Regions from separate parts of the Streptomyces sp. NPDC000229 genome, predicted to be linked through region 2. Evidence: riboswitches for the same ligand, from Rfam matches in the RefSeq annotation. Region 2 holds a riboswitch; the other holds the start of a gene.
What was found. A riboswitch is a leader RNA that binds a small molecule or an ion and turns the genes downstream of it on or off. The one in region 2 is predicted to bind cyclic di-AMP.
Positions count from the first base shown of each region.

Region 1 (5,534 bases), on a different contig from region 2:
CTGGTGTGCGTCGCGAAGGCGCTGTCGGGCGGCTATGTGCCGGTCGGCGCCACCCTCGGCAAGGACTGGATCTTCAAGAAGGTGTACTCGGCGATGGACCGGGTCCTCGTCCACTCGGCCAGCTTCGGGTCGAACGCCCAGGCCATGGCGGCCGGGCTCGCGGTCCTGTCCGTCCTGGACGACGAGGAGCTCGTGGCCAACGCCCGGCGGACCGGTGAGCTGCTGAAGTCACGGCTCGCCGCGCTCGTGGACCGCTACGAGCTGCTGCACGAGGTGCGCGGCCGTGGCCTGATGATCGGCATCGAGTTCGGCCGCCCGTCGTCGCTGAGCCTGCGCAGCCGCTGGACGATGCTCCAGGCGGCACGCAAGGGGCTCTTCGCGCAGATGGTCGTGGTGCCGCTGCTGCAACGGCACCGCATCCTCACCCAGGTCTCGGGCGACCGGCTGGAGGTCATCAAGCTGATCCCGCCGCTGATCATCGGAGAGCGGGAGGCCGACCGGTTCGTGGAGGCGTTCACGGCCGTCATGGACGAGGCGCACAGCGGCGGCGGACTGATCTGGGACTTCGGCAGAACGCTGGTGAAGCAGGCCATCGCCAACCGCTGAGCCTTTTTGCCTCTGAGGCAAGAAATTTGCCCGTGAGGGAAGATCCTGGCGCAATGGAGGCATGAGCACTTCCCCCGAAGCCTCTCCGGGCCCGGGGCGGCCACACGTGGCACCGGACAGCGCCTCCGGACCGGCCGATGCGGTGGACGACGCCGCGACGGCCGACCTGGTCCCGGACGTCGCGCCGCAGCTGCGGGCGCTGCGCCGGCGCCGGGGGCTGACCCTGGAGGCCGCGGCGAGGGCCGCCGGGCTCTCCCCGGCCCACCTGTCACGGCTGGAGACCGGCCGCCGCCAGCCCTCGCTGCCGATGCTGCTGGGTCTCGCCCGCATCTACGGTACGACCGTCTCCGAGCTGCTGGGCGAGGTGCCGCCGGAGCACGATCCGATCGTCCGGGGCGGCCGGGCCGAGCCCGCCGAGGCGGACGGCTGGGTCTACCACCAGGCCGGCGGCCCCGGGCGGGCCATGCAGGCGCTGCGCGTCCAGGTTCCGTACGCGACGCGGGACGACCTCGTGCGCGTACACCCGGGGGAGGAGTGGCTGTACGTCCTCGGCGGCCGGGTGCGCCTGGCCCTCGGGGAGGCCGTGCACGTCCTCGACCCCGGGGACAGCGCCCACTTCGACTCGCTGACCCCGCACCGTATCGCCGCGGCCACACGCGGCGGGGCCGAGCTGTTGTTCGTCCACACCCTCATGCAGAGCGCCGCGGCCGACCTGTGCCTCGGCGCGGGCGCGCACCGCCGCTGACCTCGATCGGAGAGATCACCATGTCCCAGGAACGGACGTTCCCCCGAGGGCTCGCCGTCCGGCTGTTCGCCTATCTGGTGGCGGGCCACCTCTTCGCGGCCTTCCTCTACCTGCTGTTCGAGCTCGGGGCCGGCTGAGGCGCGGCTCAGCTCTCGTCGAGGAGACGCTCGCGCAGCCGCTCCCGGGTCTCGGGGCTGAGCTTCAGTCCCTCGGTCAGGTAGCGCTCGGTGGAGCCCCAGGTCTCCTCGATCGTCGAGAAGGCCGCGGTCAGGTACTCGATGCGGGCCTCGAAGAGCGGGCTGAGCAGCTCCATGACCTGCGGCGACATGGCGGCCGGGGAATTGTCGCTGCGGCGCACCTTGTAGCGGCGGCGAGGGTCGTTGGACTTGAGGTAGTCCTCCTCGATCGCCTCGCGCTCGACCCCGACGGCCAGCAGGGAGACCGCTATCGAGAGCCCCGCCCGGTCCTTGCCGGCCGCGCAGTGCATCAGGGCCGGGACGCTGTCCTCGGCGAGCGCGTGGAGCACCCGGCTGTGCTCGGCCGTACGCTCCTTGATGATCATGCGGTACGAGGCCGTCATCCGGGCCGCCGCCTTGCCGTCCGCCAGGATCGAGCGCAGCTGGTCGAGGTCGCCGTCGCGGACCATGGTCCAGAATTCCGCGCCGTCGGCCGGGTCGGAGAGCGGAATGTTCACATTCCGTACGCCCGGCAGCTCCACGTCGGGGCCTTCCAGCTTCTGGTCGGCGGCGTTGCGGAAATCGAAGATCGTGTGGAGCCCGAGGCCCGCCAGGAAGGCGGTGTCCTCGCCCGTGGCGTGCGCGAGGTGGCCGCTGCGGTAGAGCCTGCCGTGCCGCACCCGCCGGCCGTCCACCGTCGGAAGCCCGCCGACGTCACGGAAGTTGCGCACTCCGGTCAGCTCGGGCTCGATCGACGGGACCTGCGGCAGCTGCTGCGTCACGGGGGCTCCTCCGTGTCTGCGGTCGGCGTCGGCCCGCCGACGATGTCGTGGTCCGACGATACGACATTGGTTCGTCCGGCGATCAATCTCCGCGCGCGTCGCACATTCGTTGCCCCTGCCCATGACCGACGACCGGTGATGCGCACGTCACGCCCGTCGGGCCGGGCCGGGCCGACTGCGGACCCGCCGGTGGCGTCCTCGTCACCACCCAGGCTCCTTCTGTCCCACTTCGTTGCGGTTCGTCCGTCCGGGCGTCCGAAGCCCTTCCTCTGGCCGCCATCCGACCGCAACGGTGGAGGGATTGAGGAGAGTCGTCAGAGAATGACGGTTCTGTCCGTATTGGGGGATTGGGTATAACGTGCCCTGGTCGTAAGGGAGATGGTCAGGGCCGCGTGAGCAGCGTCATAACCGTGACCGTCCGTGGCGGGATGCCGTTCGTAATTTCCTTGTACAGAACGGGAATACATGATCCGCAATCCACGGAGGGTGACCGGAATTCCATGGCGGTCGCAGCGCCGGGAATGCCGCGAAGAAAGCAGCGGCTTGTTCACGCCTGCCCCACTCGCTTACGGTCACGGCAATCCGGCCGGACCGCCGAATCCTGCCGCCGGTCGGAATTCGCACCCACCCACGTGTGGCAGGAGCGGGGGACCCAGGTAGTACGCCGACCCCGGAATTCCGGGACCGGCTCGGGGTGAAGTCGCGTCCATGACGCGGCCGGACAACTCCAGTCCGAACCCGACAGCTCACCTCGCAGGCGCCGGAGAGGAAAACGCCATGCCCGCGAAGGGTAAGCACCGCCGTCCCAAGTCCAGCTCCATCACGCGTGGTTTCGTCGCCGCCGGTACCGGTGGCGCCGCCATCGCCCTGCCGCTGCTCGGCGCCACCGGCGCGCACGCCGCGGAGAAGGCCGCCCCGGCCGCCGCTCCGCAGGCCGTCACCGCCGCGGCCACCGCCGCCAAGGCCGCCCCGAAGGCCGCCGCCCCGGCGCAGAAGGCCGCGCCGCGCACGTACACGGTCGTCGCCGGCGACTACCTTTCCAAGATCGCCAAGAACAAGAACGTCAAGGGCGGCTGGCAGAAGCTGTACAAGGACAACCGCCAGGTCATCGGTGAGGACCCGTCCCTGATCCTCCCGGGCATGGAGCTCACCCTCGGTGCCAAGTCCACGGCCGCCCCCGCGAAGGCCGCCCCGGCGAAGCCCAAGGCCGACGACACCCGCGCCGAGAGCCGCGCCTCCCGCTCCGCCGCCAAGGCCGCCGCCCCGGCCCAGTCCGCCCCGAAGACCAGCGGCTCGGGCTTCACCGCCCCGGTCGACGCCGGAGTCACCACGCCCTACCGCGCCTCCGGCTCCAGCTGGTCCTCCGGTTACCACACGGGTGTCGACTTCGCGGCTTCCTCCGGCACCACCGTCAAGGCCGTCGGCGCGGGCACCGTCGTCTCGGCCGGGTGGAGCGGCGCCTACGGCAACGAGGTCGTCATCCAGCACACCGACGGCACCTACTCGCAGTACGCCCACCTCTCCTCGCTGTCCGTCTCCTCCGGCCAGAGCGTGAGCGGCGGTCAGCAGATCGGTCTGTCCGGCTCCACCGGCAACTCCACCGGCCCGCACCTCCACTTCGAGATCCGGACCAGCCCCAGCTACGGTTCGGACATCGACCCGCTGGCCTACCTCCGGAGCCACGGCGTCTCCATCTGACGCCTGCCCCTCGGAGCGCACTCCGCCCGGCACCGCCTCCCGGTGCCGGGCGGAGCCGTATTCCGGCTTGGGTGAATCTTGACCGGTGGCAAACATCACCCACCGTCAACCCCTCCTACGGTCGCGTAGGTCACATCACCGGGTGAAAGATGTGCTCCCGTGGCAGACGATTCGACATTCAGAGACAGTGACGTATTCGGGTCGTACGCGGCGATCGGTGACAGCTTCACCGAGGGCGTCGGAGACCCTGGCCCCGACGGAACGTTCGTCGGCTGGGCGGACCGCCTCGCGGTGCTGCTCGCCGACCGGCTGCCGGAGCCGGAGGAGTTCCGGTACGCCAACCTCGCCGTACGCGGGCGTCTCCTCGACCAGATCGTGGAGGAGCAGGTCCCGCGCGCCAAGGAACTCGCCCCCGACCTCGTGACCTTCTGCGCGGGCGGCAACGACATCATCCGGCCCGGCAGCGACCCGGACGACGTCGCCGAGCGCTTCGAACGGGCCGTCGCCGACCTGACGTCCGCGGTCGGCACGGTCCTGGTGACGACCGGGTTCGACACCCGCACCGTGCCGGTGCTGCGCCGGCTGCGCGGCAAGATCGCCACCTACAACGGACATGTGCGCGCCGTCGCCGACCGGTACGGCTGCCCGGTGCTGGACCTGTGGTCCCTCAAGACCGTGCAGGACAGGCGCGCTTGGGACGCCGACCGGCTGCACCTGTCGCCCGAGGGCCACACGCGCGTCGCCCTCCGGGCCGGCCAGGTCCTCGGCGTGGACGTCCCCGCCGACCCGGACCAGCCCTGGCCGCCGCTGCCGCCGCGCGGCCCCCTCGAACTCCGCCGCGACGACGTCCAGTGGGCGCGCGAGTACCTGGTCCCGTGGATCGGCCGCCGACTGCGCGGCGAATCGTCCGGCGACCACGTCTCGGCCAAGCGGCCGGACCTGCTGCCGCTGTAGGGCGGGTGCGGGTGCGGGGAGGCGCGGGCGGGCCTCAGCTGCCTCAGGGGTCTCGGGTGCCTCGGGTGCCGGAGTCGCCGGACCGGGCCTCCGGGGGGCCGAGTTCGCGGGCGAGGGCTTCGTCCGCCCACGCCAGCATGCGTGCACGGGAGTAGGACGCCGCGTACGCGGTCATCTGGACGGCCAGACCGTCCAGGAAGGCGGTCAGCCGCCAGGCCGCGGCCGCGGGGTCCTCGCAGCGGAACTCGCCCGCCGCCGCGCCCTGTGCGATCACCTCCGTCAGCGCCGCCTTCCACTGCCGGTCGAGGTCCTGGGCGACCTCCTTCAGCACGGGTTCGCGCAGCGCCGCCGCCCAGCCCTCGATCCACAGGCGCCACCCCTTGGCCCGGCCCGTGGGCGCGTACCAGTGCACGGCTGCCCGCAGCCGGCGGACCGCCGTCGTCCGGCGGCCCAACAGCCGGCGCAGGTGCGCGAGATCGCCCTCGGCGGCGTACGCGAAGGCGGCCGCGACGAGCTTCTCCTTGGTCGAGAAGTGGTAGAGGACCAGCGCATTGCTCACGCCCTGCGCGGATG
Region 1 is NZ_JBEPEL010000072.1:3,450-8,983, forward strand. Features, by position in the region: gene ABT360_RS27470 (aspartate aminotransferase family protein) at 1-606, shown strand, start outside; gene ABT360_RS27475 (XRE family transcriptional regulator) at 668-1,351, shown strand; gene ABT360_RS27480 (DUF6126 family protein) at 1,372-1,488, shown strand; gene ABT360_RS27485 (tyrosine-protein phosphatase) at 1,497-2,309, opposite strand; cyclic di-AMP (ydaO/yuaA leader) riboswitch at 2,921-3,084, shown strand; gene ABT360_RS27490 (M23 family metallopeptidase) at 3,087-4,007, shown strand; gene ABT360_RS27495 (SGNH/GDSL hydrolase family protein) at 4,167-4,961, shown strand; gene ABT360_RS27500 (TetR/AcrR family transcriptional regulator) at 5,005-5,534, opposite strand, start outside.
Region 1: another riboswitch for cyclic di-AMP. It lies ahead of ABT360_RS27490 (M23 family metallopeptidase); the one in region 2 lies ahead of ABT360_RS09900 (M23 family metallopeptidase).

Region 2 (5,534 bases):
GTGACGGTGCCGTGGCGGCGGGTCCCCCGTGCCGTGCTCGCGGGTGACCGCACACCTGATGCGAGGGTGACGCATGCCCCGACCGAGCAGGTGACCGCACACCCGACAAGCGCGTGACATGCCCGACGACGGCGTGACGCACACCCGACGCGCGGATGACCGCACGCCTGACGGGCAGGCGGGCCTGCCCGCGTCCGGCACGTGACCGCGCGTACCCGTGCCCGACCCGCGTACCTGTAGCAATGGCGTCGCGGACTGTCAGTCGCGGTCGTTAGGGTCGATCACGTGTCCCATTCGTCTGCGCAGCACCAGTCGCCGTATCCGGCCGTCCCGGCGTACGAACCACAGCCGTCGTTCGACGCCGTGCCGGAGCGCGCCCGCTGGCGCTACAAACCCCGCCGTGCCTTCTGGCGCAGCAAGGTGGTGCGGGCCTCCGCGGTCGTCCTGGTGCTCGCCCTGTGCGGGCTGGTGATCCTCGCTCTGGTGCGGGAGCAGACCGGCACGGAGGGCTTCCTGGTCGGGCTCGGTCTCGCGCTGCTGCCCGTCCCGCTGCTCATGGCCGCGTTCCGCTGGCTGGACCGGGTCGAGCCGGGCCCGTGGAAGAACCTGCTGTTCTCGTTCGCGTGGGGCGCGTGCGCCGCCGCTCTGGTCGCGATCGTCGCCAACACCTTCGCGACCCGCTGGATAGCGACCGCCACCGCCGATCCGGCGTCCGCGGACACGCTCGGCGCGACGGTCGTCGCGCCCATCGTGGAGGAGAGCGCGAAGGCCGCCGCCGTGCTGCTCGTCTTCGTCTTCCGCAGACGGGACTTCACCGGGATCGTCGACGGCGTGGTCATCGCCGGGTTCACCGCGACCGGCTTCGCGTTCACCGAGAACATCCTGTATCTCGGCAACGCCTTCGGGGAGGACCAGCAGATCGGGACGTCGGGGTTCGGATCGGTCACGGTCGCGACCTTCTTCGTACGGATCGTGATGTCGCCGTTCGCGCATCCGCTGTTCACCGTGCTCACCGGCATCGGGTTCGGCATCGCCGCGAGCACCGCTCGCCGCAAGAAGATACGCCGGGTCGCGCTGCCGGTGCTGGGGCTGGCCCTGGCGATGGGCACGCACGCGCTGTGGAACGGCTCGGCGTCACTCGGGCCGTGGGCGTTCTACGCGGTGTACGGGGCGTTCATGGTGCCCTCGTTCGGGCTGCTGACGTGGCTGGCGGTCTGGTCGCGGCAGCGCGAGCTGCGCACGATATCCGGTGAACTCCCGGCGTACGCCGCGGCGGGCTGGCTCACACCCGCCGAGCCTCTCGCGCTCTCCTCGATGCGGGCGCGCGGTCTGGCCCGGGGGTACGCGGCGCGCTGCTTCGGCCCGGCGGCGGCCCGCGCGGTCGGCGAGTACGAGGCGTTCGCGACGTCGCTGGCGTTCCTGCGCCACCGGGCCCGCCGGGGCGCGGCGGGCCCGGACTTCGTGGCGCGCGAGCAGGAGCTGCTGCACCACCTGTGGCAGCGCAAGGAGATAGCCGGGCCGGCGCTGACGTACGCCGCGCAGGCCACCGGCCGGGTGTGGACACCGCCCCCGTATCTCAACTACGGCGGCTACAACCCGTACCGGTACTGACACTTACGCGGACGCGTCCGTCAGCGTCGCCAGCTCGTCGGCCGTCAGCTCCAGCCCGGCGACCGCGAGCAGGGCGGGCAGCTGCTCGACCGTGCGGGCCGAGGCGAGCGGCGCGGCGACGGTCGGGCGGGCGGCGAGCCACGCCAGGGCCACGGTCGCCGTCTCGGCGCCGCGCGCCGCCGCGATGGTGTCCAGCGCGGCGAGGACCTTGCGGCCCCGCTCGCTTTGGAGGTGCTGGGAAGCGCTCCCGGCCCGCGCGCTGTCGACGTGCGCGCCCGGCCGGTACTTGCCGGTGAGGAAGCCGGAGGCCAGCGCGGAGTACGGCACGGCGCCGAGGCCGGCGCGCTCGGCGGTGTCCAGGAGGGTGCCCTCGTAGGTGTCGCGGGAGACCAGGTTGTAGTGCGGCTGGAGCGCGGCGTACGACTCCAGGCCCTCGGTCTCGGCGAAGTCCAGGGAGGCCCGGAGGCGCTCGGCGGAGATGTTGGAGGCGGCGACCGCGCGTACCTTGCCGTCCTTCACCAGCTGGTCGAGGGCGGTGACGATCTCCTCGACCGGCACGGTGGGGTCGTCGAAGTGCGTGTAGTACAGGTCGATGTAGTCGGTACCGAGCCTCCGCAGCGACTCCTCGGCCGCGGCCTTGATGGTGGCCGGGCTGAGGCCCTTGTACCGCGGGTGTGCACCGACCTTGGTGGCGACCACGACGTCGGACCGGTTGCCGCGCGCGGCCATCCACCTGCCGATGATGGTCTCGGACTCACCGCCCTCGTTTCCCGCCGCCCACGACGAGTAGCTGTCGGCCGTGTCGACGAAGTTGCCGCCGGCGGCCGCGTACGCGTCGAGGACGGCGAAGGAGTGCGCCTCGTCGGCGGTCCAGCCGAAGACGTTGCCGCCGAGGGCGAGGGGGAAGACGTGCAGGTCGGACGTGCCCAGTTTGCGGAGTGAGGTCATGGCCCGGCTCAACGCGTCAACAGACCTGCATATTCCGCGCACATGACGAAGAAACCGGCAGCCCTGGCGTCGGGGGGTGTGCCGCCAGAGCTGCCGGGGTCCGAAGTTCCCGGGCGAGCGCTCAGACGGTGAGGCCCTTGCCGCGCAGCCACGCCAGCGGGTCGATCCCGTCGCCGCCCGCGGTGTGCACCTCCAGGTGCAGGTGCGGCCCGGTCACATTGCCGGTGGCGCCGACCCGGCCGATGGTCTCGCCGGTGCCGACCTTCTGCCCGGCACCGACCGTCATCGACGACAGGTGGCAGTACCAGACCTCCGTGCCGTCCTCCAACTCCAGGACGATGCGGTACCCGTACGAGCCCGACCATCCGGCCGACTTGACGGTGCCGCCGTGGACGGCCTTGGCGGGCGTGCCCGTGGGAGCGGCCAGGTCGAGGCCCGTGTGGTAGCCGGAGGACCACATGTTGCCGGCCTGGCCATAGGTGGAGGTGATGGTGTACGAGGAGGTCGGCAGGGACCAGCTCCCGGCGAGTTCGGCCAGCCGGGCCTCCTCCGCGGCCTTCGCCTTGGCGGCGGCCTCGGCCTCGGCCTTCGCCTTCTCCTCGGCGGCCTGCTCGGCGGCCTGCTTCTCGGCGGCGGTCGCTTGCGCCTTGGCCTCGGCGGCGGCCTGCTCGGCGGCGGCCGTCTCGGCGGCCGCCTTCGCCTCGGCGTCGGCGGAGGCCTGCTGCTGCTCGGCCTGCTGGAGGATGCGGGCGCGCAGCGCCTCGCCCGCGTCCGCGCCGCTGTTCTGCTGTCCGGTGGCGTCGGCGGTGCCGGTGAGGGACGCGGTGGTGAGCGGCCCGCTGTCCGGCGTGTCCGTCTCGCCGGAGTCACCGGAGTCCGAGTCGTCGGACATCAGGGAGCCGATGCCGGGCAGGGACTGGGCGTCCGGCAGGTTGTCCGTGACGACGTCCGGCAGGGATATGGAGACCGCCGGCTTGTCCTGCGCGGTGGCCATGCCGCCCGCGCCGACCGCCGCGATGACGCCCACGCCGAGGACGGTGGAGCTACGGGCGAGTCCGCCGCGCTGCTTGGCCACGCGGTGCCGGCCGCGGACGGGGCGGACGGTTTCCTCGGTGGGATTCCATTCTTCCCACTGCTGCCCGTTTACGGGTGCGGCGTCCGGGACACCCGAAGAGTTGAACGAGGCGATCGAGCCGTACGGAGCTTCGGGGGCAGGCCTGTTGGACGCCACGGAGGCGCACTCCTTTCCTTCCTTCTCGCCTACCGGGTTAGCTGACGGGTTCGGAGCAGGAAGGTCTCCTACGGGCCCACTTCGGCCCGATTCACCCCAAGGTGGTGGTTCCCCGGTTCCCTTGCGGAATTCGGCGCACGCGCGCGGTGCCGTCTGGCGACGGCTGGGACGACCGCGCTGCGTTATCGAACGTTAATAGACGGGGGCTCCGGATTCCAAGCCGTTCCTACTGATCATTAACCACACGGGCCCGGGACGTACCGGTTGACAACCGGGCAGAACCGGGCGAGTTGACCGCAGACCAGAAACATTCACCGGCCACCGTGATTCTGACGGCATGTCAAATGCTCTGCGCAATGACACTCGTCGACTACGCACCGTACCGGCGGCCGGGACGCCGCTACGGTACGACCGGAACCGTCCGGCGCCGCTCCGGCTGCCCCTGGGCCGGCCGGCTGACCGCCAGCAGCGCCAGGTCGTCGGTCGCCCCGCCGCCCGTATGCCGCCGTACGTCGCTCACCAGCGCGTCCAGCACCGCGTCGGGCCCCGGGAAGAGCCGCCCCGCGAGCCGCGCGACCGGGTCGTAGAAGACCCCCGCCGCGTCCCGCGCCTCCGAGAGCCCGTCCGTGTAGAGGAGCAGCGTCGCTCCCGCCGGGTACGGCACCTCGTACGCCCGGTCCGGCCATGTCCCCAGGTCCGCCATGCCCAGCGGCAGCGCGGGCTCGGCCTGCTCCAGCAGCTCGACCCGCCCGTCCGCGTACAGCATCAGCGGCTCGGGGTGCCCCCGGTCCACCACGCGCACCACGGCCTCCCCGCGCGGGATCTCCGCCAGCACCGCGGTGGTGAACCCCTCGAAGACGTCCAGGCCGTCCCGCCGCGTCCCCTCCCGGGCCAGCGCCCGCTCCAGCCGCTGCGCCACGCCCTCCAGGGAGCTCTCCTGCTCGGCCGCCTCGCGGAACGCCCCGATGACCACCGCCACCGCCTCGACCGCGCCCATGCCCTTCCCGCGTACGTCCCCCACCACCAGCCGCACCCCGTACGGGGTGTCCTGCACGGCGAAGAGGTCGCCCCCGATGAACGCGTCCGCCTGCGCCGCCTCGTACCGCGCCGCCACCTGCAGCCCGCCGATCCGCTCGGCGGGCGTCGGCAGCACCGCCCGCTGCGCGGTCTCGGCGATCACCCGCGCCGAGGCGAGCCGCTCACCACTGCGCCGCACGACCCGGTTGATCAGCAGCGCGAGCACGGCGACCACCGCCACGGTGAGGATCTCGGTGATGGTCTGCGCCTCGCCCAGCGTGCCGTTGCCCAGGTGCAGGCCCAGCATGGCCAGCACGGCGAAGAGACCGGACAGCAGTGTCGTCCGCGCGGCGAACAGCGGCGCCGCGACGAGCGGGGCGGCGGCGAACAGCGGTACGGCGGTGAAGCGCGGCGGGGTGAGCATGTCGTACGCCACACCCCCCGCGATCAGCAGCGCGGGCAGGGCGCGGACGAACCTCCGGGCCCGCGGAGCACCCTCCCGCCCGTCACCGCCGTCCCGCACCCGTTGCCCCACCACTGGTCTCCTGCCCGGTCCGCCCACGGCTGCGGACGGTACCGCGCCCCACCCAGGCTGGCCGGAGCCGCGCCGCGCGGCGACTCGCCATCCGCCGACCGGGCGACCCCCGGCCCCGGTCCGGGCACGACGAAGGCCCGGTGCGCAATGCACCGGGCCTTCGTCTTCAGTAGCGGGGACAGGATTTGAACC
Region 2 is NZ_JBEPEL010000013.1:14,908-20,441, forward strand. Features, by position in the region: gene trmB (tRNA (guanosine(46)-N7)-methyltransferase TrmB) at 1-4, shown strand, start outside; gene ABT360_RS09890 (PrsW family intramembrane metalloprotease) at 286-1,611, shown strand; gene ABT360_RS09895 (aldo/keto reductase) at 1,615-2,559, opposite strand; gene ABT360_RS09900 (M23 family metallopeptidase) at 2,681-3,790, opposite strand; cyclic di-AMP (ydaO/yuaA leader) riboswitch at 3,802-3,936, opposite strand; gene ABT360_RS09905 (PP2C family protein-serine/threonine phosphatase) at 4,191-5,342, opposite strand; tRNA gene ABT360_RS09910 (tRNA-Met) at 5,513-5,534, opposite strand, start outside.